Regions from separate parts of the Terriglobus sp. 2YAB30_2 genome, predicted to be linked through region 3. Evidence: riboswitches for the same ligand, from Rfam matches in the RefSeq annotation. Region 3 holds a riboswitch; each other region holds the start of a gene.
The links. A riboswitch is a leader RNA that binds a small molecule or an ion and turns the genes downstream of it on or off. The one in region 3 is predicted to bind cobalamin.
Positions count from the first base shown of each region.

Region 1: linked by a shared signal. The riboswitch ahead of cobU (bifunctional adenosylcobinamide kinase/adenosylcobinamide-phosphate guanylyltransferase) and the one ahead of AB4Y89_RS17865 (ribonucleoside-diphosphate reductase subunit alpha) in region 3 are both predicted to bind cobalamin.
Region 2: linked by a shared signal. The riboswitch ahead of AB4Y89_RS22825 (TonB-dependent receptor) and the one ahead of AB4Y89_RS17865 (ribonucleoside-diphosphate reductase subunit alpha) in region 3 are both predicted to bind cobalamin.

Region 1 covers NZ_JBFRFJ010000001.1:89,360-99,505, reverse strand. The annotation lists gene AB4Y89_RS00425 (alanine racemase) at 1-850, shown strand, start outside; gene AB4Y89_RS00420 (3-hydroxyacyl-CoA dehydrogenase family protein) at 875-1,840, shown strand; gene AB4Y89_RS00415 (sodium:solute symporter family transporter) at 1,846-3,570, shown strand; cobalamin riboswitch at 3,831-4,019, shown strand; cobalamin riboswitch at 4,278-4,446, shown strand; gene cobU (bifunctional adenosylcobinamide kinase/adenosylcobinamide-phosphate guanylyltransferase) at 4,569-5,132, shown strand; gene AB4Y89_RS00405 (cobyrinate a,c-diamide synthase) at 5,129-6,517, shown strand; gene AB4Y89_RS00400 (ABC transporter substrate-binding protein) at 6,514-7,371, shown strand; gene AB4Y89_RS00395 (TonB-dependent receptor) at 7,527-9,995, shown strand; gene AB4Y89_RS00390 (FecCD family ABC transporter permease) at 10,001-10,146, shown strand, end outside.
Region 2 covers NZ_JBFRFJ010000024.1:17,322-27,467, reverse strand. The annotation lists gene AB4Y89_RS22845 (zinc-dependent alcohol dehydrogenase family protein) at 1-27, opposite strand, end outside; gene AB4Y89_RS22840 (hypothetical protein) at 251-1,162, opposite strand; gene AB4Y89_RS22835 (TonB-dependent receptor domain-containing protein) at 1,271-4,507, opposite strand; gene AB4Y89_RS22830 (outer membrane beta-barrel protein) at 5,078-5,647, shown strand; gene AB4Y89_RS22825 (TonB-dependent receptor) at 5,724-8,162, opposite strand; cobalamin riboswitch at 8,190-8,403, opposite strand; gene AB4Y89_RS22820 (copper homeostasis protein CutC) at 8,512-9,258, opposite strand; gene AB4Y89_RS22815 (SIS domain-containing protein) at 9,348-10,146, opposite strand, start outside.
Region 3 covers NZ_JBFRFJ010000012.1:150,148-160,293, forward strand. The annotation lists gene AB4Y89_RS17865 (ribonucleoside-diphosphate reductase subunit alpha) at 1-1,736, opposite strand, end outside; adenosylcobalamin-variant (AdoCbl-variant) riboswitch at 1,869-1,945, opposite strand; gene AB4Y89_RS17870 (transaldolase) at 2,114-3,106, shown strand; gene AB4Y89_RS17875 (GNAT family N-acetyltransferase) at 3,464-4,276, opposite strand; gene AB4Y89_RS17880 (TetR/AcrR family transcriptional regulator) at 4,345-4,947, shown strand; gene shc (squalene--hopene cyclase) at 4,947-6,941, shown strand; gene AB4Y89_RS17890 (GNAT family N-acetyltransferase) at 6,965-7,393, opposite strand; gene AB4Y89_RS17895 (thioredoxin family protein) at 7,407-7,982, opposite strand; gene AB4Y89_RS17900 (putative bifunctional diguanylate cyclase/phosphodiesterase) at 7,992-8,822, opposite strand; gene AB4Y89_RS17905 (small ribosomal subunit Rsm22 family protein) at 8,949-9,896, shown strand.

The DNA.
Region 1 (10,146 bases), on a different contig from region 3:
CTATCCCATCGTCTCGCGTAAGAAGGCGGATACGCTGCTCTCGCTCTCGGATCGCGCCCGCCTCTCCGTCTCTGTCGACTCTCTGGAGGCCGCCCATGTACTGGCATCAGCTTCCAAAGATCGTGGCTATGACCTCCCCATCCTGGTAGAGATCGATGTCGGCTTCGGACGATGTGGCTTGCAAGATGATGCGTCTCTGGTCCAACTCGCTCACGAGATCGAGAGGCTATCCGGCGCGCACTTTGGCGGTCTGATGTTCTACCCGGGTCACATGATGGTACCCCTGGAACAACAGAATGAGTTACTGCCGAAGGTCAATGTCCGCGTCGAGAGCGCCTATGACGCGCTGTCTAAAGCGGGCTTTGAGATTCCCGTCGTCAGCGGTGGATCCACCCCTATGGCGTACCGTTCGCACGAGTTCTCTCACCTCACAGAGCTGCGCCCCGGCATGTACCTCCTGAACGATCGCAACCTGGTGACAGGCGGCTTCGCGACGCTGGATGACTGCGCGCTGACCGTACTGACAACCGTTGTCAGCAAAGCCGTGCACGACCGGGTGATTCTCGACGGTGGATCGAAGACCTTCTCGTCAGACCGGCTACTCACTGGAAACCATGTCGGGTTTGGCATCGTGTATGCCGACAAGGACGCTGTCTTCTACGCCATGTCCGAGGAGCACGGGCATCTCGACATTTCGGCCAGCAAGCGCCAATATTCCATTGGAGAGCGGTTGCGTATCGTACCCAATCACGTCTGCACCACCATCAACATGCACAACACCATTTACGGCATCCGCGGAGAGATGGTCGAGCAGATATGGACCGTCGTCGCACGCGGATGCGTGCAGTAAATCACTCGTCTTCCTGGGGTCGCTATGAAACCAAACCGTGTTGCGGTCGCAGGCCTTGGTCTGCTTGGCCGTGGAATTGCCGCATGTTTGCTGGCGCATGAGATTCCCGTCATCGCCTACACACCCGTCGCTGAAGAAGTCGAGATTGCGCGCAAGGCCATCGCAAAAGCCATCGACGAACTCATTGCACTGGCAGGCTTTCCATCACACCTAAGCGATACATGGCCGGCTCTATTCACAGTTGTCGATTCTCCCCTGCAACTGGGGGAGGCAGATTTCATCATCGAAAGCATCATTGAATCTCCGGAAGCGAAGGCCGCGCTCTATGACGCGCTGGAAACAGTCGCAGCGCCATCGACTCCGATCGCCAGCAACACCAGCGCCATCCCTATCTCGCTGTTGCAGCAGCACCGCAAACATCCTGAACGATTCGTTGGAATGCACTGGGCGGAACCGGCCCATGCCACGCGCTTTCTAGAGCTGATCCGCGGAGAGCACACCCACCAGGCAACTCTTGATGCGGCTTCGTCGTTGGCCCGACACCTCGGCAAAGATCCGTGTATCGTGCAGCGAGATCTTCCCGGCTTCATCGCCAACCGCCTCGGGTATGCCGTCTATCGCGAGGCATGCTATCTGCTCGAAACCGGCGTCGCCGATGCCGAGACCATCGACCGCTCCTTCCGGAACTCCTTCGGCCTCTGGGCAAGCGTCTGCGGCCCTTTCCGTTGGATCGACCTCACCGGCGGCCCTACACTCTATGCCCGTGCGATGGAACCCGTGCTTCCCACCCTTTCGAATGCAAGTGACGTTCCCACACCACTCGCCAGCCTTCGTGACCAAAATGCGACCGGCATTCGTGGCGGCGAGGGCTTCTTTCACTACACCGAAGCGCAGGCTCAAGCTTGGGAAGAGATCTATCGCCGTAACGTCTGGATCGTACGCAACGGCATCCAGGAAGCGCTTCTAGGCCGACAGGATGAGGTGCGCTGAGTCCCATGCCGGTGATCCGACTCTCGCTGTCTGACAACATCGTGATCATGGGTTACTTCCTGCTGGTAATCCTCATCGGGCTCTGGTTCCGCCGGCAACAACGCTCCGCCGAAGATTACTTCGCAGGCAATCACCAGATCCCATGGTGGCTGGCGGGAATCTCGCACTACATGTCGGGCTTTAGCGCGTTCACCTTTGTTGTCTACTCAGAGATCGCATTTCGCTATGGTCTCGTTGCCATTCTTCTCTTCTGGACCAGCGTCCCGGCCTGCATCCTCGGTGGCTGGTTGTTCGCGGCACGGTGGCGGCGGGCGCGGATTATCACGCCGGTGGAGTTCCTGGAACAACGCTGTAATCTCAAGGTCCGCCAGCTCTTTGCCTGGTCGGCGATTCCTGCCAAAGTCTTTGAAGACTCCTTGAAGATCTTCACGACTGCCCTGTTCCTTTCGGCAGGTATGGGTATCGGCATCGGCACAGCGGTCCAGTTGTGCGGAGCGATCGTCGTGCTCTATACGCTTCTCGGTGGTCTGCTTGCCCTGGTGGTGACGGACTACCTTCAGTTCCTGATGAAGGCGATGGCGATCCTTCTGCTCTTACCGCTCGCAATATGGAAGCTGGGCGGTGTACTCCCGACACTCTACGCTATTCCAGCGAACCTGTTGCACCCCACCAATGGTCCGTATGGCTGGGTTTACCTGATTAGCTATCTCGTCATCGTATGCATCAGCTACAACGGCAATTGGGCCTTTGCTCAGAAGTTCTACTCCGTTCCCGACGAGACCTCCGGCAAACGGGCGGCGTATCTCTCCGCTCTGCTCAACTTCATCGGAACGCCCATCATGCTGCTCCCTGCCATGATCGCGCGAAAGGTGCTTCCGCAGTTCGCCGCACCAAATCCGCCGCAGGATGTCTATGTCCATCTTGTCTTCGGCCTGCTTCCCGCGGGCATGATCGGCATCATCGTTGCGGCACTCTTCTCGGCCACCATGGCAACGGTCAGCGCCGACTTGAACGCCATGGCCGGCGTGCTTACGAAAGATGTTTATCAGCGCCTCCTTCGCCCTGCAGCCTCCGAAGACCGCCTCGTCACCATCGGCCGTCTGACGACTCTCTTTCTGGGGACATGCATCGTTGGTCTTGCCATATGGATTGGACAGACAAGACGGGAATCGCTCTTTCAGACCATGGTATCCGCATTTGGAGTCCTGCTGGCCCCAACGCTGTTGCCCCTACTCTCCGTCCTGCTCTTTCGTAAACTCTCCTCCTCCGGCGTGATCGCTGGTTTTTCAACCGGTCTTGTTTCTGGCATTGCAACCTACCTTGGAAAGTCCGCCTACCTGGGACAACATGCATCGCAGGAACTCGATCTCCGGCTTACCGGCTACTCCATTCTGATCAACGTCTTCATCACCTGCGCCGGCATGTATTTCGGCAGCAGGCTGCGTCCTGCCGATCCTGACGAAGAGGTAAGAACCGACCGTTTCTTCCACCTCCTACAGACACCGATCCCAGTGTTCAACACCGGTCGTGCCGACGATCACAATAGCCCCTCCGACATTGCGATCGGCCTGTCGACGCTGAGCCTGGGCATTCTGCTGATAACCTCCGGCTTCCTCGCCAACTCCAGAACAGCGCTATGGCTCGACGGCATCATCGGCATCTGCTTCCTCTTGTGGGGCGCACCCTCCACCTGGCGTTGGTATGCCGCGACCAGAAGCCAGGCACAGTAAGAACCATCGAAGATGCACAACCTACGATCCGTTTCTTTCAACCCCATCGATCCATTCGCGCTCGAGGTTTACTTTCTCGCTCCCTCTTCTTTTCCTTTTCTATGCTTCGTCAAGATCTGAGCGACATCAGCTTTCAACTCCTGCCAGAATTCGGGAGTCAAGGGAACGTCTTCTCCCCCAGCGAGTCAATGAGCTGGTTGCCCAGGAAATGACCATGCAGCAACTCGCTCGATTCCGCTCAGAAACCAGCCTGCATGGTACTGTTGAAAGTGATCCACGGTGCCCATCTAGGGCTTAAAAGGGAAGTCCGGTGAAAGACCGGCGCGGTCCCGCCACTGTAACAAAGATGAGCTGCCGAAACGACCACTCGAGATTCATCGGGGAAGGATGGCAGCGGATACGAAGTATCGTCTTTGAGCCAGGAGACCTGCCGAGGTTCAAGCTGCAATTTCTGCGGAGAACAGAACCTTGCGCCCGATATTCTGCATCACCAGCGACGACGCCCGTCATGCCCTGTTGAGCCGACGTGGCTTTTTATGCGGAATTACTGCCGCGGCCCTGGCGCCCAAAATTCCGTCCCAAGGGCTTCGGCTAGCTCCCGGGATTGCCCAGTCTTCGATCCAGAAAAGGTGGTGGTCTCGGCATGATACGGCCTAGCGCTCACTTCTGGCTCGTAATTTGCCCGATTGACCGCAGTTAGAAACGAAGATATAAATCGTCTATCTGGTGTTCGGGAAGGCGGTGTGAATCCGCCACTACCCCGTAACTGTAAGCGTTGAGGACGGGCACTTGAAGGTCACTCGGGTAAAACCGGGGAAGGCCGCCTTAGTCCAGCGAAGCGCAAGTCAGGAGACCGGCCAGATATTATCGGGCTGATTCAACTTCGCTGGGAGAGTTGAAGAGCTTATCCACGCGCGATCTAATTGCCGTGGCAGCTGCCTATTACCAATCCCGCTCGGTGTTCTTGCAGATTTATTTGCAGGTGCCAGGAGCGATGTATGCAGAACTCAGAAGCTGCTTCCGTGATTCTCGTGCTCGGCGGCGTACGCAGTGGGAAGAGCCGGTATGCCCAACAGCTCGCGGAACACAGGGAGCGCGTCGCGTTTGTCGCTACGGCCGAGCGCCGTGATGACCCGGAGATGACAGCCAAGATCGAGCGCCACCGCGCAGATCGGCCCTCGCACTGGATGACAATTGAGGAGCCACTCCAGCTTGCAGAGGCGATTCAACAATCGGGCAGGGACCATGAGATCGTCATCATCGACTGCCTGACTCTTTTCGCTTCAAACCTGATGGAATTTTGCGCTGGAGATCGCTCCAAGCAACAAATTTATATCGATCAGCTTTGTTCGGCGCTGCACAATGCTCCCTGCTCCGTCATCCTGGTTTCAAACGAAGTAGGCAGCGGTGTTGTGCCTGCTTATGAGCTGGGGCGGCAATTTCGGGACCTTGTCGGCGAGATTAATCAACGAGTCGCCTCGGTAGCCGACACGGTGTTGTTCATGGTCGCGGGCCTCCCACTTGCTCTCAAAGGCAGCATCCCACGCGAGGCCGGCGCATGAAGGGCTTCCTGATCGCCGGCACCGCCAGCGGTGTAGGCAAAACGACGGTCACGCTTGCACTTCTGTCGATCATGCGGCGACGGGAGATGACGGTTCAGCCATTCAAGGCCGGGCCGGACTTTCTCGATGCCGGCCATCACACCCGTATTGCCGGACGGGCTGCCAGAAATATCGATACCTGGATGCTCTCTATCGACGCGAATCAGGACGTCCTTCGCGAAGCCGCAATAGGCGCTCAGGCCCTCGTTGTTGAAGGCATGATGGGGTTGTTTGATGGCAAAGATGGGACACAACGCGGTAGCAGCGCCGAGATCGCAAAGCTCTTCGGGCTTCCTGTGGTCCTCGTGCTCGATGCAGCCAAAACGTCACACAGCATTGCCGCGACGGTGCTTGGTTTTGAGCTCTTTGATCCTGACCTTCGTCTGGCTGGTGTGATCCTCAATCGCGTCGCCAGTCAGCGCCACTTCGAGATGCTGCGGTCGTCCATCGCTTCGTCGTGCCGGACGGCGGTACTGGGATGGCTGCCGCAAGAACGCACCATCGCTATCCCGGAGAGACATCTCGGCCTCAGAACATCCGAAGAACACTACAGCGACGACTCTGCCGAAAAGCAGCTCGAACGATTAGCTTCTATTGCCGAACAACACCTCGACCTGGAAGCGCTGCTCTCACTCGAGTGCGGCTTCGACTTTAAACAACGCACTTCTGCCGCCGAAACCACACCGATCGCTAGCGTGCGTATTGGCGTAGCCAGAGACAAAGCGTTCAGCTTCTACTACGAAGACAACCTCGATCTTCTACGAGCCAGCGGTGCAGAAATTGTTCCCTTTAGTCCCCTTCACGATGCGGCTGTCCCGGAAGATCTCGACGGTTTGTATCTCGGCGGGGGGTACCCGGAGCTCTATGCAGAAGCATTGAGCGCTAATCAAACGATGCTGCAATCGATACGCAATTTCGCATCCTCCGGCAAGCCGGTCTATGCCGAGTGCGGAGGCATGATCTACCTGTCCCGCTCCATTGCAAAGGTGGATGGGACAGTCGCTACGTTTGCCGGTGTTCTTCCCTTCACCTTCGAAATGACAGGCAAACTCGTTCAATTCGGGTATGTCTCCGTAGAGCTCACGCGGGACTGCCTTCTTGGGCGGACCGGCACAACACTGCGGGGTCACAGTTTTCACTATTCACGAATTCTCGAAACCTCTGCCGCCGATACCTGTTACCAGGTTCAATATTCTCTCTCGAAGCGAGAGGAAGCAGAAGGCTACCTCGTCGGAAATGTTCTCGCCAGCTATATTCATCTCCACTTCCGCACGTCGTCACACGTGGCGAAGTACTTCGTCGAAGCAGCCTGCTCCGCGAGAGACCAAGATGGGATCACTCTATGAGACGAACATTCGCTATTCTCGCCCTGTTGATCGCGACTCTTCCTTGTGTGGCATCTCGTACCGTTACAGACGAGACGGGTCGTGTGGTTACAGTGCCCGACCATCCACATCGCATTATCTGCCTTGTCCCAAGCATCACCGATGCCGTTTTTGCCATTGGCGCGGGCAATGATGTCGTGGCAATCAGTGATTATGTGAAGTATCCCGAGGAAGCCACGAAGAAGCCGAGCGTGGGATCTATCAGCAACCCATCGGTAGAGGCTATCCTCTCTTTCCACCCAGACCTTGTCCTGGGTATGCCCCGTCAGAATCAACCTGCGATCCTCAATCAGCTACAGCGATTCGGCGTGCCTCTCTACATCGTCGATCCGCACGGCCTTCAGGGGATTCTTCGCTCAGTCGAAAGCCTCGGACAAGCGACGGCACATGAGGCTCAGGCTTTGGCCGTATCCCAGAGACTCAGGCAACGCATCGAGGCCGTCCGCATGAGGGTGAGGGGGCTCCCGGTCATTGATGTCTACATGCCCGTCTCCTATGACCCCGTCATCACTATCGGCAAGGGCGCGTTTATTACTGAGATTATCGAAGCAGCTGGTGGCCGCTCCATCACCTCCGACATCAACCAGGAATGGCCACACATCAGCATGGAGACCGTCATCGCCCGCGCTCCGGAAGCGCTTCTCATGATGCGGGGCGGCACCGTCACGCTCGACTCGCTGCAGACTCGCCCCGGATGGAACACCCTGCCTGCCGTCAAAAACCGTCGGGTCTACTACGTGGATAGGAGAGTAGACTTTCCCAGCCCCGTCGCCATCGATGCCCTGGAGGATCTGACAAAACAACTTCATCCTTAGGATCACTTGCCGTCAGGTTGCACAACACGCAAGATACCGCGGACAACACGACGAATACCTCACTGAAAGGTTTGATGAAACAGATGTTGGAATGCCGTACAAAATGCTGCAAGTCTCGAAAAGGAGCGCCTTCCGTAAAACGTGTTGCAGCTTCCTTGTGTCTTTCGCTCATCGCGTCTGCGGGCCTCTCTCAAATCGCTACCAGTCCAGCCTCCGCAGGCCAGCCCCTACACGATGCAACGCGCGACCGTGGCCTTGTGTACGGAACTGTTCGCGACCCGCTCGGCGCAGTTGTTCCTGGCGCTCTGGTCGAGCTTCTTTCCGACTCATCAGTAGTCTCGACAGACATCGCTGATGCTCACGGTATCTATAGCGTTCGGGTTCTGTCTAATGGACGCTTCCAACTGCGCACTTCGGCTGCCACATTCAGCGCTGCAACCACGGCAACAACATTTTTCAGCACCAATGTTTCCGTTATGGTGGATCTGATTGTTGCGACTCCCACCGATACGCAGCAGATCTCTGTTACAGCTTCAGGAGCGCCAACACCCCTCGCTCAGGTCGCCGCCTCGGTGGCAGTTCTGGACAGCGAATGGTTCAAGCACACACGCGACATTCAGGAACCATTACGCTATCTGCCCGGAGCGCAGATCACACAAACCGGACAAGCGGGTGGCACCAGCGGGCTCTATATCCGCGGAGGCAATACAAACGCCAATAAAGTGCTGATCGATGGCATCCCTGCGAATGACCTCGGTGGCTCGATTGAATTCGCAAACATCGCCAGCACAGGCATTGATCGCATCGAAGTGCTTCGTGAACCAAATAGCGCGCTCTATGGATCGGAAGCGCTTGCTGGGGTCGTCTCTCTTACGACACGCCGTGGATCCACTCCGCTTCCCCAACTTGAATATTCAATCGATGGCGGAAACTTCAACACCTGGCGACAGGAGGCCATACTCTCCGGGGCCGCCCACCGCTTCGACTACCTCTCCAGCTTCGCGCGCTTCGATACGGGTAACAGCGTCGCAGCCAGCGCGTTTCACAATGTTACCTTCGCCGAGAATCTAGGCTTCCAGGCAAACTCCACCACGGACCTCCGCTTCACGCTCCGCCACGTTTCCGCCGGCGGAGGCAAGCCAAACGCACTGGCTCTCTATGGTCTTCCCGACTCAGCGTATTCGACAGAGCACGATCTATTTCTCGGCGGCACACTCGAAAATCGAACGACGGAACGCTGGCACAACCTGGTTCGGTACGGAGGCCTTCGCCTGAACTACCTGTACAACAAACCATACCCCGCCGGCAATCCGGTAAAGAATGCGAGCGGTGTAATCACCAGTTATCTTGGAAATCCCGTAACAATTCGCGGAGCGAACGGCTATGTCGTCTCGGGTCAGGCAACGCTGAACTTTCCCGGAACCTATCCGAGTATCACGAACAATCTCAGCCAACGCGACTTCGTTTACGCACAATCGGACTACCGCCTGGATTCGATCTTCGGCCGCTCGACGCACACCCTATTATTCGCCGGATTCAAATATGAGAATGAGCGCGGAACCAGCGCTTCGACAGGTAGCCCTCTCGGCATCGCGAACCGCGACAACTATTCAACGATGCTTGAGGTGCAGGGCGACGCGGCAGGCCGCCTCTTCTATACCGTTGGTACCGGACTGGAGAATAATGCCGTCTACGGCTTTGCGGCAACACCACGGGCCTCGGCGGCATATTACCTCGTGCGCCCTTCTCATCAGGGATCGCTCGGTGGCACCAAGCTGCACACCAGCTTCTCCAAAGGCATCAAGGGACCTAGCATCTATATCCAGAATCATTCCCTATACGGACTGCTCGCCGCCAGCAACGCCGCATTGATCCCACGGTATGGGATCTCGCAAATAGGTCCAGAGCAGTCACGCAGTTATGACGGCGGAGTCGAGCAGGAGCTTGGAAGCGGACACGCCCGCCTCGGCCTAACCTATTTTCATAACGAATATAACAACGGTCTTGAGTTCGTCTCCCAGGCAAACCTCGTGGCCAATGGTTTCTCAGGAGCGTCAGATCAGGCTTTCTCCGGCGGCGCTTATGTGAACAGTCTTGCTTATCGGGCACAGGGACTGGAAATCGAACTTGAGGTAAAACTCAGCAAATCCCTCTTCGCCCGCGGCGGTTACACGTTGCTCGACGCAAAGGTTCAGAACTCATTTGCCTCATCCGCACTCAAGCCCACGATTAACCCGCTCTTTCCGGGAATCCTCATCGGCAGCTCTGGGCCGCTCAAGAACAACCGTCCGTTCCGTCGCGCGAGAAATACAGGCTACTTCGGTCTGCAATACACTCGTTCACGTTGGAACGCCCAGTTAAGCGGAACTATGGTTGGACTGAGGGATGATAGCGACTTCCTCTCGGGCCCCATGCTGCTGCCCAACCAGAACCTCCTCGGTGCATACCAGCGGCTGGAGATGACTGCCGAGTACAGGGTCGCCCATCATGTGACCGCCTACGCCGAGGTACAGAACCTTCTCAATGAACACTACAACGAGGCGTTTGGATATCCTGCCCTCCCGTTCAACTTTCGCTCTGGAATACACATCACGTTCGGAGGCGAATCCTGGAAGCTAAGGTAGACAAGATGGGAGTGCCCACTGCTGGCATCGTTGCGACCGGACAGGAGCAAGTGGCTCTGCGAGTGCGTGGGCTGTTCGCTTCAATGGGCAACCTCGGTTACCTCGGGGTTGTGGGCTTGCTGCTCCTTGTATTGCAGCTGGCTCTGCTTAC
Region 2 (10,146 bases), on a different contig from region 3:
AAAGCTGTCGACAACAAGGGCTTTCATGGTCATATCTGCGGTCAAAAAGGAGAACTCCAGTCTCCTTAGACTACTGTGTCCGGGAGAATGAACCACCGTTTGGTGGCAAAGACCATTTGTTGCCCTCATCGTTGTCTTAGAGTATTTTCCCTGTTGCTGGGTATCCCGGAAGAGGTGTGCGGCGGCGTTTTCATTGCGGAAAACGCCCATAGATAGGGAATCCCTACACAACACCTACAGGGGAAATACTCTATCGCGGTGAAGCCTCCACCATCATTGGGCCGGCGACCTTGGTTCCCTCAACCGACACCTTGAACCGTTGTAGACCCTTTCCTCCGCCTTCGAACTCCACGCGATAGGTATCGTAAAGCGCATCACTAAACCGCTTAAGGAACGGGCTGAAGCTGGGCGGGTCTCCTGTCCCGAGATAGTAGGCCGTTCCGCCAGTGGCAGCCGCGACGTCCGTTAGGTAGTTCTGGCCGCTGAAAGACGCCTGCATGCCGCGCATTGCCGCTCCGGTGAAGTAGATGGAATAAACCGCGACACCCGCACGTTGCGCATCGCTCTTGGCTGCATCCACATACGGACTGCTCTGGTTCAGTGGGCTCGTGCTGCCGTTATAGGGATCGACGCCGCTGGTGATCATCAGAACGACATGCGCCTTGCCATTGGGCTGCCAGTTCTTTACGAAGTCCGAGAGACAGAAGTAGGGGCTTGCACTTGCTCCAGGAAGTCCCTGTGTCAGACGAATCGCTTTGGCAGCCATATCATGTTCGGTAGTAAATCCCTGCGGCGTAACGACACGGCCGTTCTGCATGTAGCCGACCGTCACCGCGACATCCTGAGGCAGAGCTTGAATAAAGCTCTGGATATCGCCGAGCATGCGCCCGAAGCTGCTCTGCAGACCATCATCGATCAGAATTGCCAGCTCCACACCTGTTCCCTGCCCATGCCCCGACCCGCTAAGAACAGGATTCCACGCCGTGACACGGCGATCATCATCACCGAACTTCACCTTGACCTGAGAGATGTCGATATGCGGAGCTTCCGGCCCACGCTTATCCTCAACGCGCACCAGGGCCGAGGTTGAGACCGGACCTTCCACCTGTGCGACCGCGGTAGCGGTCAATACACCCATCAGCGCGAATCGTAACCAACGCATAGCGAACCTCCTGCGGGTTATAAGACGCGTGAGATAGAGAAAAAGATACAAACGTACGAAGGGCCGGAGAATCCTCCGGCCCTTCGCAACTTGTTGATAATTGCAGTGTTAGAAGATGATCTTCGCAGCGAACTGCACGTTGAAGGGCTCGCCCGAACCGATGCCAGGTGCACCGGCAGCGTCGCCGACGGTTGTGGTCGAGCGGCCGAAGTTGCCCGAGGTGAAGCTACCGCTCGGAGCCGCGAGGTTCAGACGATTGAAGATGTTGAACATCTCCGCACGGAGCTGAAGCTTGACACCCTCGTACAGCGCGGTGTTCTTCACCAACGAGGCATCGACCGTTCCAAGACCCGGGCCACGTACCGAGTTTCTCTGCGTGGCGCTATAGGTCCCGGCAGCCGGAGCTGCATAAGCGGACTTGGAGAACCACTGCACATAGGCACCGGCGGAGGCGCTGGCACGCGTCACCGTACGATCGCTGGTGTAGGGGTCGGCAACCTTGTCCACACGATCCTGGAACTCGCCAGTACCGCTGTTATTGACGCTGGTCTTCGGATTCAACGGCTTGCCCGTGAAGAAGGTCATGAAGCTGTTGACCTCCCATCCCGACGTAAGAGCCTTCAGGTTATTGCTGAATGTGGGAATCTCGTAAACGATGTAGCCATTGAACGTGTGGCGCACATCGAAGTCCGCGCTGCTGTATTCGGCGGCGAGGTTACGTGAATCCTGCGGAGCAAAACCGCGGGTTCCGGAGACATTGTCGAAGCTGTGACCGTAGGTATACGACCCCTGCGCCGTGATGCCATGGAATCCGCTGGTACGGATCGATCCCTGAAGCGAGTTGTAGTTCGACCCGGCGCTCGATTCATACTGGTTGATAGCAGCAAACGTTGGGAACTTCGAGTAGTACGGACGGGTGCTCTGGACCGTGCTCTTGCCCGTATTCTGCGCCGCCTGGTTGATGTCGCGCAGGTTGAACAGGTGACGGCCCACCGAACCAACGTAGCCGACCTGCAAGACAGTGTTGCGGCTCAACTGGTACTCGGTGTTCAGGTTGAAGTTCTGCAGGTAAGCGTTTTTGAAGTTCTGCGAGACCGTAGAGACGCCGAAGACTGCACCAGCGCTCGGGGAGCTCGGCAATGGATCCGTGTTGGTAACGATGCGGAATGGAGACGAATTCGAGACGGTAAACACAGGATTCGGACCAGCGTTATTTGCCTGGACACCAACCGAAGCGCCATTGCCGGGACGGTTGTCGAAGAAACCGTTCAGGTTAGGCAGATCGAAAAACAGGCCGTATGTTCCACGAACTACCAGCTTGTCCGTCAGCTTCGAGCTGAAGCCAAAGCGAGGCGAAACATTGGTATAGCGGCGCGGATACAACGTGGAGATGTCCTGACCGACGATCGAGTAACCGTTGGTGGCGTTCGGATTGAAGTTAGAGAAGGTGCCGTTCGTTGAATAGACCGGTCCGGAGTAATCCCAACGGACGCCATAATTCAGCGTCAGGGCTGGGCTGATCTGATACTGATCCTGGGCGAAGATATCCCACTGATTGACGAAAACATCACGCTGCAAAACGCCGCGAACGATGCTGCCGCTGGCGGCATAACCGGCCAGGAAGTCAGCGAGCGAGCGAACCGAGAAGTCCGATGCAGCGGACTCAAGGGAGCTATCTGTAGAGTAATCACCCTTCGTGTTGGCATTCAGCGTACCCGAAGCGGTTCCATTGTAGGAGAAGACACCACGAACGTTGCGCTGATAGAGCAGGTTCATATAGTTCCGGCGGAACTCACCACCGAAACGGAACTGGTGCTTACCCCAGACCAACGTCGCCGTGTCAGTGATATGCCCCGTGTAGTCCTGACGGCCCAATGGGGGTGTAACACCGACCTGATCGAAGTTAGTGATAGTGATGCTGGGAGCGCCGAAAAGGGATGAATTGGTAACGCCAGTGTTCAGGCCCAGGGCAGGAATGTTCTGGTTGTGAACATTGTCGTTGAAGGTCTGTCCGAAGTAGTTGATACCGACCAGAGCCTGATTCGAGAGATGATTCGACAGCATCCAGTTGTGCGTGATGGCGTAGTTGTGAACGTGATCCGGAGCGACCTGATAATACTCCCAGATATTGACACCGGCGTTACCCAACTGACGGCCCGAACCGATAAAAGCACGTACCGAGAGTGTCTGTTTCGAGTTGATGTTCCAATCCACTTTGCCGACTGCATTGTCGCTGTAGCCGCTCTGCGGACGAGCATCGGTAAAGTTGTTGGTGGTCGCCGCACCTGGTTTATTACCAAGAGGCCAAAGTGCGCTCAACAAATTGAGAGAGGTCTGGCTTACAGCAACACTGTGATTGTTGAGCAACGTGGTTGCTTTCGCGACCCATTGGTCTGTGGGTTCGGTTGCCGAACCGCTGGCGCCGATCACATATTTCTGGCGCTCATAGTCGACGAAGAAGAAGAGCTTGTCATGAAGGACCGGACCTCCTAGTGACCCGCCCCACTGATTGTTACGAATCTTCGGCTTACGAGCCGTTGTCGCAAGCATCTGACTCTTCGCTGCGAAAAACTCATTGCGGAGATAGTAGTAGGCGCTGCCATGGAACTTGTTCGTTCCGCTCTTGACCACCATGTTAACCAGGCCGCCGCCGTTACGCCCTACTTCGGCGTTGCCCTGTGACTGGACGGAGAACTGATCGATGGCTTCGATGGGAAGCGTCACACCAGCGATACCAGAAACACCACCCTGGTTCGCACCCTGCGAGTTGTGCCAGATGTCGTTGTTATCGACGCCGTCGATCTGCCAGTTGTTCTGGTTCGTACGGGCGCCATTCAGGGAACCGGCACCGTTGACGCCAGGAGTAATCTTGATCAACTGGGTAAAGTCACGTCCGTTAAGAGGAATGTTGGCAACGGCCTTCTCGTTTACCACAGCGGTATTGGTCGAAGAGACTGTATCAACCGCAACATCCGCCGCATTTACCTCGACCACCAGATTGTTGGTGGCTACCGAGAGCTTGGGAGACAGGGCGTACACCTCGCCTGGGCGAGTAGCGATGTCTGTGATCTTCGTGTCCGAGAAACCGGCAGCGGTGATCGTCACCGTGTACTTGCCGAGCGGAAGGTCCTGGAAAGAATAGGTTCCGTCGCCGGTGGACTCGGTCTCACGGTTCATGCCGGTGTCCTGGCCGAGCAGTGTGATCTTGGCGTGCGGAACAACTGCGCCGGTGCTGTCCAGAATCGTTCCGGCGATACCACCGCGGAAGGTCTGTGCCGACAGAGACACCGTCAACAACACAAAGAGAGATGCAACGATGCTTCGGAAGAAGCGGGTAATGCGCATGACTGGCTCCTGAAGTAGTGAAACGACTACGTTTGGGGTCTGTTGATGCGTTAACTGACTTTTGCTACGTTTTTTCGCGTGTGAAGAGGAACGGGGTCCCTAATAACAACAGCACGCCGTCATGCCGGCCTGAGGGGCCAGACAAGCGCCGGGATATTCCCGGAATGCGATGATTGCGGCTGACATGTACAAAGTCGTCTCCGTCTTATGTTGCTGTTGTTGTGTACATTCAGCATACCTGTATTACGGTTCGATGAACAAACTGTTCCGCTAAAAAAATAGCCGTTGTACGCTTCAACACCTGCGTTCCCGTCTCATGCAGCGCAAGAGAACCCCTATTTTTCAATACTTTATTCTTGCGCTCCAAGGAAAAATCTCTTCCAATAGACGCAGCAGGTCCCTACGGGCTGATTTCAGCCTGCCCCCTGCTATCCGACCGTTGAGCTCCAAAGCAGCCCCCCAGCCTTGTTAGGGCATCGTACGCAGGAGTGAATTTTCAACTGCATACGAATCTCTAACCTGCTGTCCCTGTTCGTTGGACCAAATTCGTCTTTTTTTCGGAGTCCTTCAATGCACGTTCGAACGAAGCTAGCTGTAGCTGTACTAGCCGTTATCTCGATTTTTGCTGTTTCCTCTTTCCCCGCCAATGCACAAGCCATCCCAGCCGGCAGAAAACGCGGTGGTGACCTCGATGCATTTTTCACCTATGGGCGCGCACGCACAGACTTCGGCCCCGTCAGGAATAACGTCTACACGGTTGGCGGAGACTACATGTTCCGGTATTTCGGAATGTTTCAGCCGGGCGTCAACATCCGGTATAGGGCTTCGACCGGTGCAGTGGTCAATGAGCCATTCTTTGGCGCCGGATTGGATGTCCGCCTGCCTGTTGTCTTTCACCTGCGTCCCTATGCCGTTGCCGATATGGGCATCGGCAGCGTGAAGCAAAAACCCTCTGGTATCAATGACTCAGGATCTTCTTACATTCTTGGCGGCGGCTTTGACGTTCCCGTCGTCAACAAGTTCGCTGCCCGCGCAGAATTCGACTATCAGCACATCCGAATCTCAGGCGGCGGCAGAAGCCCGGATCTGACTTTTACCCCGTACTCTATCAGCGTCGGTGTCGTGTACCGTATTCGCTAAGGCCTCTACCTCCCCAACATAAAAGCCCTTCCGGATGGAAGGGCTTTTTATGTTCGTTTTGTTGATCTATGCCGTCTTACTCCCGCACCAGTCTCAGCTTGATGCCGGCACGGAACGTAAACGGAAGTCCCGGATAACCGATCGGTCCCGTACGCTGCTGGCTTGTCAGATTATCGAGTTGCGTAAAGATCGACATGCTCGGCTTCCACTGATACGCGATATTCGCGTCCAGACGTTGATAGGCATAGTCGAGATTCTTATTCGGCAGCAACAGGGTATTTCCGCTGTTGATGTCGGAGTATGAAAGAAACGTCGAATCATCGCTGCGGCCAACCAGACCACCTTTCAGCGCTGCGGACCACTTGCTTGCCGTCCACTGCACGGCGAAGAAGCCCGCGTGTGTAGGACGCCGGAATGGTCGCTGCCCCACCAGCGGCGAGGTGCTTCCAATCGCGATTCCCGGGAAGTTCGGATTCGTCGTCGCCAGTCCACCCGAGACCGCATCCCCCGAAAGCGAACGCTGCACGTTGGCATCGAGATACGTATATCCTCCGCGTGCAAACCAGTGCTTCGTCAGCCGCCATTCACTCTCTGCTTCGAGTCCCTGTGCGCGATAGGCCAGTGAGTTTAGATCAGCACCGAAGATGGAATACGCAATGCCCGATGGGATGCCGAAGATATTGATCAGCGTACCCGCGTCTACATACTCGATCTGCCGATCGAACTGCGTATGGAAGTATCCGAGCTTCACGATTCCGCGCTGGCTCAGCAGGCTCTGCTCCAAACCTCCCTCATAACTCCGCGAACGCAACGCATTCATCGGAGTGACGTGATAGGTGTTGATCGCTGCCGAATTCCCGGAGCTGAGCAACAACGAATAGAGCGAAGAGAACTGCTCGGTCAGGGTTGGTTCCTGCACACCTTTGGAGAAGTTGAAACGCAGCTTCGTGCCGCGCGCGAATCCGTTTCCAGGAGCGATGGGGTACCAGGCGATGCCCAGCTTTGGCACACCTTCCAGACCAAAGAGCGCGTTCTTCTCGAGCTCTCCGCCGAGAGAGTAGAAGACACGGCTGGCAAAGTCACCCTGCATCTGAAGGGTATAGCCATAGTTGCCACGATCGGCCTTATTGAACGTGCCATAGGCTGAGTTCTTGTAGATGCCGCGCTCGTCCTCGTAGCGGAAGGCGCCCAGGACCGCCAGGTGCTGCGAGAAGCGATAGTCGGTCTGATAGTAGAGCTGGTCGCGGTTACTCACCTGGTCAGAACGCGTGGGATAGGCGAGACCAAAATCCATCGCCGCCTGGCCGCTCACCGAATATCCATTCGCTCCAGTGATCGTCACCGGACGACCGTAGTAGGTCGTGAAGCCAAAGCTCGTAATCGGAGTGCCGACAGGAGAGAACTGGAACAACTGTTCCCGTTTACGCGTGACACCATAGCGGACCAGGTTGTGCCACGCGCTGGTTGCCTGATAATCCAGAGACGCGCCGGAGATTAGGATCTGATCGGCCTGCTTGGCGTTGTCGGAGACGCCGTAGAAATCATGCGCATTGGGCACACCCACTGCGGCATCCGTATTGCGCAGCGTAAAGCGCAGCGAGGTCTTCGCATTGAGCACAAAGCCGAGGTTCGCCGCGGAAGTCGCATTGTGATAGCGGTTCCCGGGGAGAGCATTCGAAGAATCTACGCGCGAAAAACCGAGCAGGTAATCGAGCTTACGTGCGGAGCCGCTGAGGTCTCCCTCATTCCGCCAGGTGTGAAAATTTCCGGCATCTCCGGTGTATCGCAGGACAGGATGAATCGATGTTCCCTGCTGCGTAACCAGGCGCACGGCGCTTGCCGTCGCGCCAGACCCGACCGTAACGCTGTCCGGACCACGATGGACTTCGATGGTATCTAGCACAAAGCTCGCCAGGTTGCCGTAATCGAAACGGCCTCCCATATCTTCAGCCGGAATACCGTCGATGGTGACACGGTTGCCATCCGACTGGCCGCCTCGCACGAACTGCGAGGTCTGTCCGCCCATCTGTCCGCTCTGAACGATCTGCACTCCGGGCATCAAACGAAGCTCTTCACTGACACCATAACGAGGCCACAGAGAGTCCGGCTGAATCAGGCTTACGGAAGAACTGGTCTGGGAAAGCGTTGTCGGCAGACCGGTGGCGGTCACCGTGATCTCATCCTTGCGCTCATCGAGACGCAGCGTGACATCCTGCTGTACGAGGTCCAGCCGTCCGCCGTAAAAGCTGCGTGATGGTGTCGTTGCAAAACCCTGGCTGGAGGTCAGCAGCAGAAAGCGCCCGCCTTCTGAGGTACGCAGCTCATATTCGCCCTCAGGTCCACTCACGCCGTTAGCGACGACACTATTGCCGAGCAAGAGCTGCAATCGCGCTCCACTGACGCCGGCGCCCAGTTGATTGGTCACACGACCACGTACAACGACAGCATGTGCCGCGGAAGCAGATAACAGTATGGCTAGAATGGCCGCTCGCAGCCGGCCTGCAGGAATACTCATAAGACTCCTCCGTTCCCCCTCGGAACGTTGGCTGGTCACAGTGAAACCGGTCTCCTGACTTTACGCATTCCAGCAGATATCTTGGGCGTTCCCTTCCCGTCCTCAGGAACAGTGAGAAATAGCCGGCTGCTGATCGCCGCTCTCCTGGAGTAACGCTCCAAGGAGTGACGTGCGCTTACAGTTGCGGGGCAGTGGCGGAATCTCACCGCGCTTCCCGAACATTTCACCGCGTCGATTCTCTTAAAGCGCAGGTCAGGCATGTCTCACAATTCCCTGACGTCAGGAATTGTGGAAACATACGTACCCCACGAAGATCACTCGGCACAGTTGCTCGCGTGTATTACAGATTTTACACGGCAGGCTGCCGCTCAATTGTCAGTAAATGTTTGACGCGCGCCACATCTTCCCGCGAAGTAATCCGCACCAGCTCGCGTTCTTCGTCTCCCATGGCCAGCCTGCTGCCGGCTATGGCCTCACCTCGGAAGGATCCATGCAACCAGTCGACGCCAGTTGCGTCCCAAAGCTGCCTGGCGTTGCGTACCGTCACGCCGGCTCCGCCCATAATCCGGATGCGCCCCGCGGCCTGCTGCACCAGTGACGACACCATCTGCTGGCCATGCTCCAGGGAGTCGTCTCCGCCTGAGGTCAACACCTCATCCACACCACACTGAATCAGGTCTTCAAGAGCCTCTTCCAGATCTGCCGTGACATCGAAAGCACGGTGAAAGACCACCTTCATCGGCCGGGCTCGCTCCACCAGTTCCAGTGTGCGCTTTACGTCGACCGTATGGTTCTTCATCAGGACGCCGAAGACGACACCCTGAGCGCCGACCTCCTTGCAGCCTTCAATGTCCATCCGCATTACGGTCAGCTCTTCCTCGGTATAGAGAAAATCGCCGGCGCGCGGACGGATCATGACATGCACAGGCACTTCACTGACCTGTAGAGCGGCGCCGATAAAGCCGAGACTGGGCGTGAGTCCGCCGTCGGCAAGAGCCGAGCACAGCTCAATCCGATCGGCGCCTCCTTCAAGAGCGGCGTTCAGCGACGTTGTGGAGTCCACGGCAACTTCAAGCCGTACAGGACGAGACTGCATCAGCGGACCATCTCCCATATATGCTTCTGAGCGACCAGAAGAGCACAGCCGTACTTACACCTGCAAGCACAAACCACGCCTGCAGGAACCTACTCAACTACCACTGACTTCACGAGGTTGCGCGGTTTATCCACGTCAATTCCGCGTCCAATGGCCATGAAGTAGGCGAAGAGCTGCAGCGGCACCACCTCAAGAATCGGCAGAAGATGCTCGGGCGCCGCCGGCACTTCCACAATGGCATCGGCCAACGCAGCCGCCTGCACGTCTCCCTCATTGGCAATCGCCAGGATCGGGGCTCCCTGCGCACGCATGTCCTGCATCAACTGCATCACCTTCTCGTAACGCAGTACGCTCTCGGCATCGTTGTGGTCCACGGTCGCCAGCATCACCAGCGGAGTCTTGCTGCCTACCAGGGCATTGGGGCCGTGCTTCAACTCTCCGCTGGGATATCCCTCGGCATGGATGTAGCTGCTCTCTTTCAGCTTCAGAGCACCTTCACGGGCAATCGCATAGTGAACACCGCGGCCAAGGAAGAGAAACGTCTCCGCTGCCTGCAGACGGCCTGCCGCTACGGCAACCACCTGTTGCCAGCGCGGAAGCCATGCACGCATCTGCGTAATGATCTGCGGCACAACCTTCTCCAGCCCGATAGCCGGCAGACCCCGCTGCGCAGCCGCCTGCTCCGCCAATACTGCCAGCAGCAGAAGCTGCGTGGTAAAGCTCTTAGTCGCCGGAATTGCCTTCTCTACACCCGCCTGCGTGGTCAGCGCCACATCGGCCTCGCGCGCCATGGACGAGGTGGCGACATTGGTAATCGCGAGCGTCTTCTGCCCCATCTCTTTGGCCTTGCGCAAAGCCGCCAGGGTATCGGCCGTCTCTCCCGACTGC
Region 3 (10,146 bases):
TCGTGAGCGCCGAAACGCTCGGCGAGCTGATTGCTGGCTACGAGAGCGTGATAGTAGATCTCTTCCTGAATCTTGCGCGAGAGCTCACGAGCCTCGGGTGAGTCAAAGGCGATCTTCATCTGGAAGAAGACGTCCTGCAGTCCCATCAGACCCAGGCCTACTGGACGCCACTTGGCGTTAGACTTTGCTGCTGGCTCGACCGGGTAATAGTTGATGTCGATCACGCGATCGAGCATCGGTACAGCGATACGAACCGTCTCGGCCAGCTTGGCGAAGTCAAACTTGGCCTCCGGAGTGAGGTACAGCGCCAGGTTGATAGAGCCTAGATTGCAGACGGCCGTTTCATCCTTGCTGCTCACCTCGGTGATCTCGGTGCACAGGTTCGAGAGATGCACGGTGTTGCCTGGGACGCCGGTCTGGTTGCACTTCAGGTTGCAGGCGTCCTTGAAGGTCATCCAGCCATTGCCGGTCTCGGCCAGCGTACGCATCATGCGGGCATAGAGATCGCGAGCCTTTACCTGGCGGCGGTACTTCTTGTCGGCCTCGGCCTGTTCGTAGGCGGCCTTGAAGGCATCGCCGAAGGTGTCGGGAAGTTGTGGAACATCCTTCGGATCGAAGAGTGACCATATGCCATCGGCATCCACGCGCTCCATGAAGAGGTCGGGGATCCAGTTGGCGGTGTTCAGATTGTAGGTACGGCGGGCGTGGTCACCGGTGTTGTCGCGCAGCTCCAGGAACTGTTCGATGTCGGCGTGCCAGGGCTCGAGGTAGACGCAGCAGGCGCCCTTACGCTTGCCGCCCTGGTTGACGGCGGCGACAGAAGAGTCCAGTGTGCGCAGCCACGGCACAATGCCGTTGCTCAGGCCGTTGGTGGCGCGGATCAGCGAGCCTTCGCTGCGGACGCGGTGGAAAGCGAGACCGATGCCGCCGGAGAACTTCGAGAGCATCGCGACCGACTTGTAGGCGTCGTAGATCGACTCCAGCGAGTCCGAGGGAGAGTCGTGCAAATAGCAGCTCGACATCTGCGGATGCTTGGTGCCGGAGTTGAACAGCGTCGGTGAAGACGGCATGTACTCGTGCGAGGCCATCAGGCGATAGAACTCAATCGCCTCCGCCGGTGTGCCGGCAAGGCCGCAGGAGACGCGCAGGAAGAAGTATTGCGGTGTTTCGATGACGCTGCGCGAGATTGGATCGCGCAGGAGATAGCGGTCATATACAGTGCGCAGGCCGAAGTACTCGAAACGGTCGCTGAACTCGTCATCGATGGCGTGATTCAGCTTGCGCGCATGCGTATTCACGAACTCGGCAACGGCGTTGTTTACTACCCCCTCGGCGTTTCCATACGCGATGGACTGCGAGAAGGAGTGCAGGTTCTGATTGGCGACCTCTTTGTGAATCGTTGCCAGCAGCAGGCGTGCCGCCAGGCGGGAGTACTGCGGCTCCTCGGCGATCAGTGCCGCGGCGGTATCGATGGAGATCTTGTCCAGCTCCCGTGTGGTTGCGCCATCGTACAGGCCGCCGATGGTCTTGGATGCGACACGGATCGCATCGACTCCATTCAGTCCCTGGGCGCAGCGCTGTACCGCGCGCACGATCTTGTTGACGTCGACCGGTTCCAGCGAGCCGTTGCGCTTGCGCACATGCATGACCGCGGTTTCCGAGGCAGGTGCGGGAAAACCGGGATGCATATCATGCAGCGTAGCCTGCGAAATGGGATGGTTGGAGAGGGTGGCCATCGCTCAGAAGCTCCTTGTCACCGGCCTCTGCGGACGTGGCGGGGAGGAGGGCTGTCAGGGTGCCAGCACGAGAAAGGCACCTGAGCCGCTGACCACGCCGTTCCCTCCGCGGGGACGATGATTTGCGTATTCCTCACGGCAGGTGCTCGGACTTTAACCGTTGCGGGACAGTGCCGGGTTTCCACCGGTCTTTCCCTGCACATCGTGAAGTTCCTCCACAGTAGCTTGCGATGGATTAGAAAGCAACCCAAGATATTGCGGTCGATGTGGAAATGTAGGTGAGGCAATGGATTTTAGCGGAAGAGCAATGTACTGGTAGGACCACACCTGCTATTCCTTTGGAAGGTGTAGTCTTAAAGTGCGAGGAGAACTTTCCAATGGCGACCCTTTTGGAGCAGCTCAAGCAGTACACAACCGTCGTAGCCGACACCGGCGATATGCAGTCGATGGAGAAATTTAAGCCGACTGACGCCACCACTAACCCGTCCCTGATCACTGCCGCGGCCAACATGCCCGCCTATTCGCACATTGTGGACGAAGTGCTGAAGGAAGCCAAGCAGAAGGCCGGCGCCAACGCCGACGATAAGGCGATTGCCGCCGAAGCCTTCAAGACGCTTGCCGTCGCCTTCGGCAGGAAGATTCTTGAGATCGTTCCCGGCCGCGTATCGACCGAGGTGGACGCTCGCCTCTCCTACGACAAAGAGAAGACGATCGCTGTCGCCCACGACATCATCAAGCAGTACGAAGATGCCGGCATTGGCCGCGAACGCATCCTGATCAAGATCGCCTCCACCTGGGAAGGCATCAAGGCCGCTGAGGAGTTGGAGAAGGAAGGCATCCACTGCAACCTGACGCTGCTCTTCGGTCTCCACCAGGCCATCGCCTGCGCCGAAGCGAAGGTCACGCTGATCTCCCCGTTCGTTGGCCGGATCCTCGACTGGTACAAGAAGGACACCGGCAAGGACTACACCGGCGCCGATGACCCCGGCGTACAGTCGGTCACCCGCATCTACAACTACTACAAGAAGTTCGGTTACAAGACTCAGGTGATGGGCGCCAGCTTCCGCAACATCGGCGAGATCATTGAGCTGGCCGGAAGCGACCTTTTGACCATCTCGCCCAAGCTGCTCGAAGAGCTGGACTCCAAGGACGCTCCGCTTGAGAAGAAGCTGGACGCCGAGAAGGCCAAGGCCGAGGACATCGAGAAGATCTCGATCGATCAGGCCACCTTCGAGAAGATGCACGCCGAGGACCGCATGGCCCACGACAAGCTGAAGGAAGGCATCGAGGGCTTCTCCAAGGCGCTCGAAGAACTGGAAGCTCTGCTCGAGAAGCGTCTCAAGGAAATCGCCGAGCCGGTCACCGCGTAAGCGTGATCAAGAAACAGGAAACGCTCCCTTCGGGGAGCGTTTCGCTTTTAGGAGTGAATTCTATACGAGAGGCTTGAGGTGCGACGTGACCTCAGCGGCTAAAGCCGCGTTATTTGCCTGACTATTACGGCACGGCTGGAAGCCGTGCCCTTAAGCAAAACAAAAATCATCCTCAAGCCTTGGATCTCGCGATGGAGGAACGTCCGCTGAGTTCCAATACATATTTGTAGTGCCGCCTTAGACTTCGTTTCTCCGTTCGCGCAACGCGCGAATGCCTTGCTTAAGGGCACGGCTTTTAGCCGTGCCACATCAGAGCTGAACGATGTGCGGCTTTAGCCGCTGAGGGCTTTAAGAAAATTAACCAACTGCCGGTGGTACAAGCTGCCACTTCGTCCTCGTATAAGCGATACGGAAACCATTGCGTTCAGCATTACGCTGCGAGGTGCTGCCGGGCTCAGCCACCATCATGAACAGATCGCATCCCTGCGCACAGGCATGACGCATACGTGCATTGAGCAGCGCCGATTGAGCGCTACGCCGTCGCAGCGCGGGCAAAGTTGCAGAGCCGGCAAAGAGCGCTACACCGCCGTGCACATGCAGCACCGCCGTCGCCGCCGGCTCGCCATCGATGATGGCCAGAAAGCAGTGGGTATTCTCCCGGTTGGTCGAGATCTTTCCCATATCCAGCAGGAACTCACGAAACTCCGGATGGTCCGCCGACCAGGCATCCGCTCCGACGCGGCCCCAGAGCTCGGCCTCGTCCTGCTTCACAATGCGCACATCGACCACTGCCGGGATCTCGGGGCAATGTGCGGGCTGATACATCACACTGCTCATCTCGATCGGCTGATAGCGGCGTTTGCAGAGCCGTCGGTGCAGCGCGAGACCGGCTAGCGGTGAGACCTCGTGATTGGCGGCAGCACCGCGTGAGAAGAAGAACTCCTCCAACGCTTCGAGGCTCTTTTCGTGGCTATCCGGACTTGTGATGCCCAGGCCGAAGGTCTGGGTCAGTGGAGAGTCAGGCCCATCGAAGACCGCAATGGCGCCATGCGCCGCGTCCCAGGCGGTGCTGCTCTCGGGGTTCAGGCGTTTGCGGGTATGGGCGAAATCCAGGCAGGCATGGCCTTCGGCGAGCTCCAGCCGATGGGCGAGAGATAGGTCAGCAAACATTCGCTCCAGCATAGAGGCTTACGGATAAAAGGTTTACTGTACCGTCTGGACGGTATACTGATTCCGAGATGAGCAAGCGGGACACAATCCTTAAAAGTGCCGAGACGCTGATTCGCAAAGAGGGCTCACAGCAGTTGACCCTCGACCGCGTTGCCGAGAAGGCCAATGTCAGCAAAGGTGGTCTGCTGTATCACTTTCCCTCCAAAGAAGAGCTGGTCGCCGGACTGGTGGCGCGCACCATCGAGTACTTCGATCGCGATCTCGCGACAGCCAAGGCAGAGCTTCCTGACAGACCCGGGCGCAACACGCTGGCTTTTGTTCTGGCGTCACTCGAAGGCCGCTGGGCGCTGGATGCGGGCCTCTCCCCAGAGCGTCTGGACGTTTTTGCTTCGGCGATTGCCGCTGCCTCCACGGATATGAAGCTCGTCGAACCCATGCGTCAGGCTTACGCGCGCTGGCAGGCGTTACTGGAGAACGACGGCATTGATCCCATTACCGCGACGATCGTGCGGCTGGCGGTAGATGGCCTTTGGTTTACCGAGATGTTCGGCTTCGATGACGCCATCTGTACCGGCGAGCGCCGGGCACAGATTATGACGCGATTGAAAGAGATGTGTAACGCGGAACCGCAGCCGACATCCGAGCGTAAGAGCAGGAGAGGGAAGGCCTGATGAGAGAGCAGTTCGGCAGCGCCGCTCCAGCCATCGTAAGCGTCGGTAGTCTTGAATTAGAGCAACAAAGCGAAGAGCTTAGTCAGCAGAGCATCGCCCAGCTGGAGCAGCAGTTGTCGTTGACGGCCGAGGCTCTGCTGCGGAAGCAGCATGTCGACGGCTACTGGTGTGGCGACCTCACCGCAGACTCCACACTGGCCTCCGATTACGTGTTGCTGCAGCTATGGCTCTTCCCACCGAAGGAGGGCGGCGCGTGGACTCCCCCGCGCGCCCAGCGTACAGCGAAGCTCATCCGTTATCTGAAGGCCTGCCAGCTAGCCGACGGCGGATGGAATCTCTTCGCCCAGGGCGAAGCCGATGTGAATGCTACGGTGAAGGCCTATACCGCACTCAAGATCATGGGTGAAGAGGTGGGCTCGCCGTGTATGCGCACCGCTCGCGAGCGCATTCTGGAGATTGGCGGGCTGCAGGCATGCAACAGCTACACGAAGATCAACCTGAGTCTCTTCGGTCTCTTCCCTCGTGAGTTCGTGCCGACCGTGCCGGCAGAGATCATGATCGTGCCCGGCAGCTTTCTCTACGAGATGTCGTCGTGGACGCGCACTATCATCGTGCCGCTCTCCATCATTCAGGGATTGGGTGCCCAGCGTACGGCTCCCTTCGGTATGACGCTGCAGGAGCTGATCTATCCCGGCTCGCCGATCACGATGCCGCGCAAGGATCTCACCTCCGAGCTCTTTCTTCATGCCGACAAACTGCTCAAGCATTGGGAGCGCCGCGGTGTGCAGAAGATCCGCGGCCGTGCCATTGCAGCCGCCGAGCGATGGATGCTGGAACATCTGCAGCATTCCGAAGGGCTGGGCGCCATCTATCCCTCGATGATGTACGCCATCATGGCCATGGATTCTCTTGGCTATGAGCGCGACCAGCCCGACATGATCGAGGCGATCCGCCACTTCGATGATCTGCTGCTGGAGCGCGAAGACTCCATCGAGTTTCAGCCCTGTAAATCGCCGGTGTGGGATACCGCCATTGCTGCTTTCGCTCTTGGCGAGACCGGGGATATCGACCCCGATGCAATGACGCGCGCGGCCGACTGGTTGCTGCGTAAAGAGGTGAGGCGCAAGGGCGACTGGTCGGCGAAGCGTCCGAACCTTCGTCCCAGCGGATGGGCCTTCGAGTTCGCCAACGACTTCTATCCCGATATCGATGACACGGCGATGGTGCTGCTCGCGCTGCAGCATATCCGCGCCTCCAATCCCGAGCGCCAGGCACGTGCGGAGCAACGCGCGATCGACTGGCTTCTCGGCATGCAATCGGCAGACGGAGGATGGGCCGCCTTCGATGTCGATAACGACTGGCAACTGCTGAACAAGGTTCCTTTCGCCGATCACAATGCCATGCTCGACCCCACCTGTGCCGATATCACCGGCCGCGTGTTGGAGGCTCTGAGTAAGCGCGGTCTCGGGCCGAAGCATCCCGCAATCGTAAAGGGAGTGCAGTACCTGCTCAGCTCACAGGAACAGAATGGAAGCTGGTACGGACGCTGGGGCGTGAACTACGTCTACGGCACCTTCCTGGCGATGCGCGGTCTGATTGCCACTGGAGACGCCCGTGCGCATAGCGCAGTCGAAAAGGCGGCACGGTGGCTGCTGTCAGTGCAGAACGAGGATGGCGGCTGGGGTGAGAGCTGTGTCAGCTACGAGGTCGACCGCTTTGTTGCTGCACAGAGCACGCCCACCCAAACAGCATGGGCCCTGGTGGGATTGATGGCTTGCGGGAAAACCCGCTCATCGCAAGTGCAGAAGGGCGTGCAGTGGCTGCTGGATAATCAGCGAGCCGATGGTGATTGGGATGAAGCTCTGACAACGGGTACTGGTTTCCCCAATGTCTTCTATCTCAGCTATCACCTGTACCGGATGTACTTCCCGGCATTAGCACTGGCGACTTATCGCAAAGAACTCACGCGCCCTGCGCTGAGTGTTCAGTTCTAATCTCGGATGTAGCGGTCTCCGATCTACAGATCTTTCTCGAAGAGGTATGAGGTCTTCGTGCGCCGGTAGCCGTCACGTTCGTAGAAGGCATGTGCCCGTTCGCGTGTAGAACGCGAGGTCAGCATCATTGTCTTCAGGCCCTGCCGTCTCGCCCACTCTTCCGCATGGCGACATAGCAGCGCGCCGACACCTTTGCCACGGACGCTCTCGCTGACCACCAGGCCATCGATGCGGCCTTTGGGTGCCGTGTGCAGGTGCATCTCAGTGGAGAGATCGATGTATCCCGCAACCTGGTCTCCATCGCGGGCGACAAAGACAGCGCGTCCCGGCACCTTTGCCTGGCGCGCGATGCGTTCCGCGATCTCAGTAGGTGTAGTGGAATAGCCCAGCTCGCCTGCGAGCCGGGCTAGCTCGGTTGCGTCGTCTTCGGTGACAGGTCGGATCGTGATCATCGCCGAGCTGTCTTTACTTGGCCTTCCACTTGATGCTGCAGCCAATCGAGAACTTCTGGTTCGGGTCAGGGCGCTTGCCTGCCAGTACCATATCGATCGCCGCGCGCAGGTCCTTGCCGGTTACCGGAAGATCGTTGCCAAAGTCCTTCCGCCGCGGGCGGCTATCGTCCAGTTGACCGCGATAGACCAGCTTCTGGTCGGCATCGAAGAGGAAGAGGTCGGGCGTGCAGGCTGCGTCATAGCTGCGAGCGACCTCCTGCATTTCGTCATAGAGATAGGGGAAGGTCCAGCCATTGAGGCTGGCCTGCTCCTTCATGTGTTCGGGACTGTCTTCGGGGTACTGGCTGACGTCGTTGGCATTGATCGCCACGATGCCGATCTTGCCTTGATAGTCCTTGCCGATACGGCCCAGCTCTGCCTCGATATGTTTGACATACGGGCAATGCGGGCAGACGAACATCACCAGCAGGCCTTTGGCGTCTGCGCCAACATCATCGCGGCCAACGGCTTTGCCGGTGATTACATCGGTAAGCTCAAACGGCGGGGCAACTGTGCCCAGCGCCACCATGGTGGACGGAGTTCGGGACATGCGGCGATTTTACGCCGTTTGCTGGGTTGGTTCCGCCAGCAGCCAGCGCTCAATCGCTACGGCCGGCATGGGACGAGCGAAGTAGAAGCCCTGGCCGAGATGGCATCCCATCTCGAGCAGCATGTTCACGTGTTCCGCGGTTTCGATGCCCTCGGCAATCACCTGCAGGCGAAGCTTCTGGCCCAGAGCCACGACCGTTTTGGTCAGCGACAGACTCTGCGATTCACGATCCATGTCCGCAACCACGGTGCGATCGATCTTCACGCAGTCGAAGGGGAAGCGATGCAGGTAGCTCAACGAAGAGTAGCCCGCGCCGAAGTCATCGAGATGAATGCGGAAACCCGCATCCTTGAGCTGACGTAGCGCATTCAGGCCTGCAGCTTCTTCGTCCAGGGTGGCTTCGGTGACCTCAAGCTCGAGATCGTCCGCCTTCAGACGATGACGCTCCACGGCGGCGAGCAGCTCATCGAGCAGCAGGGGATCGTTCAACTGCCGACCCAGAAGATTGATGGAGACGCGCGTATGCGGTGTCGCAAGTCCGCTCGCCCGCCATGCGGCCAGCTGCCGCAGGGCCTGATCGGCAACCCAGTAGCCTACGGTGCGGACTTCGTTGCTGCGCTCAGCCCAGGAGAGAAAGTCGCCCGGCGAGATGGAGCCGACGATCGGGTTCTGCCAACGCAACAGGGCTTCATACCCTATGACAACGCCGGTCGCGCCTTCCGTCGGCTTCATGTCGATCTTCGGTTGAAAGTGAAGTGTCAACTCCCCGCGCTCCAGCGCCCGGGCAAGTCCACCCTTCATCGGGATATGCTCAGTATGGGGAGGATTTTCGTGTTTCATAACGTTCTTCATCGTAGGTCTCGCTAAGGGGCCCAGCAATGCAACTTTCCGGCTATTACCCTCTGGAAGAAGCTCGAAGTCCCATTTTTCAATAGGATGCAGGTACCTGCCAAGATCCGCCAAGCGGTGGAACAACAATTAGAAGGGCTTCCGCTCAAGCGGTTGCAGCAGGCGGCCGAAGTGCTCTCACAACGGTACCGCACGGAGGCACCGACTGCCAGCGCTCATTTGAGTACTGATCTGGCTGCCGCGGCCTACCTCGCCGTCCGCTTTCCCGCAACCTTCAGCGCCGTCCGCCGCGCCATGGCGGAGACGGCAGACGTATATCCGGAGTTTGCCCCGGCAACGCAGCTCGATGCCGGTAGCGGGCCCGGAACAGCCGCGCTGGCTGCCGGCGACGTGTGGCCATCGCTGCAGCAGGCTCTTCTACTTGAAGGCAGCGGTCCCATCCGCCAGGCCGGGGAGCCGTTGGTTGCGGCGTCCGGCATCGCAGCAGAGTGGCAGACTGGGGACCTGGCTTCGGTTGCAATCAACAACCGCTTCGACTTGGTGACCTGTGCGTATGTTCTTTCGGAGCTCTCCGCTCTCGCCCAGCGTCTGCTGGTTGAGCGCCTATGGTCGGCAACGGCCGGCGTGCTGTTGCTGGTAGAGCCCGGTACTCCCGCCGGATGGCAGCGAATCCTGGAGGCTCGGACCGCTCTGCTGCAGGCCGGGGCACAGATGCTTGCCCCCTGTCCGCACGCCTTCGCTTGTCCTCTCGTGAGTCCCGACTGGTGTCACTTCGCCGAAAGAGTCGAGCGCAGCCGCATGCACCGCCTGGTGAAGCAGGGGGATGTGCCATGGGAGGATGAAAAGTTCCTCTACCTGGCTGTAGGTCGCGAACGCCCAGTGGGGCACGGTTCGCGTGTGCTGATGCGTCCGAAGATCAACCGTGGTTTGATCTCATTGAAACTCTGCAATGCCGATGGATCGATGACCCAGCCTGTAATCCGGAAGCGGGATAAAAGCTATAAGCACGCTCGCAGGGTGGACTGGGGTGAAACCCTTGATTCAGTGTTGGATAGCGAACGGTAGAATCTGGTAGATTACTAACTAAGCAATGTAGTACCTCTCCTGCCCTGGTTACCAAAAATACAAAAATTTACCGGGTGCTCATCCCTCTTCCATCGCATCAAAGACACTTAGGTTTATCGCTTTATTTGCCTTGTATCCGTCTCGGTTGAAATAGAGACTTGAAGATCGGAGCACGTCCTGTATCCATGAGTAGTAGAGAATGTTCAAACTGCATCGGCGTGACGTTGGAACGTCGCCCGGCGAGCGGTTT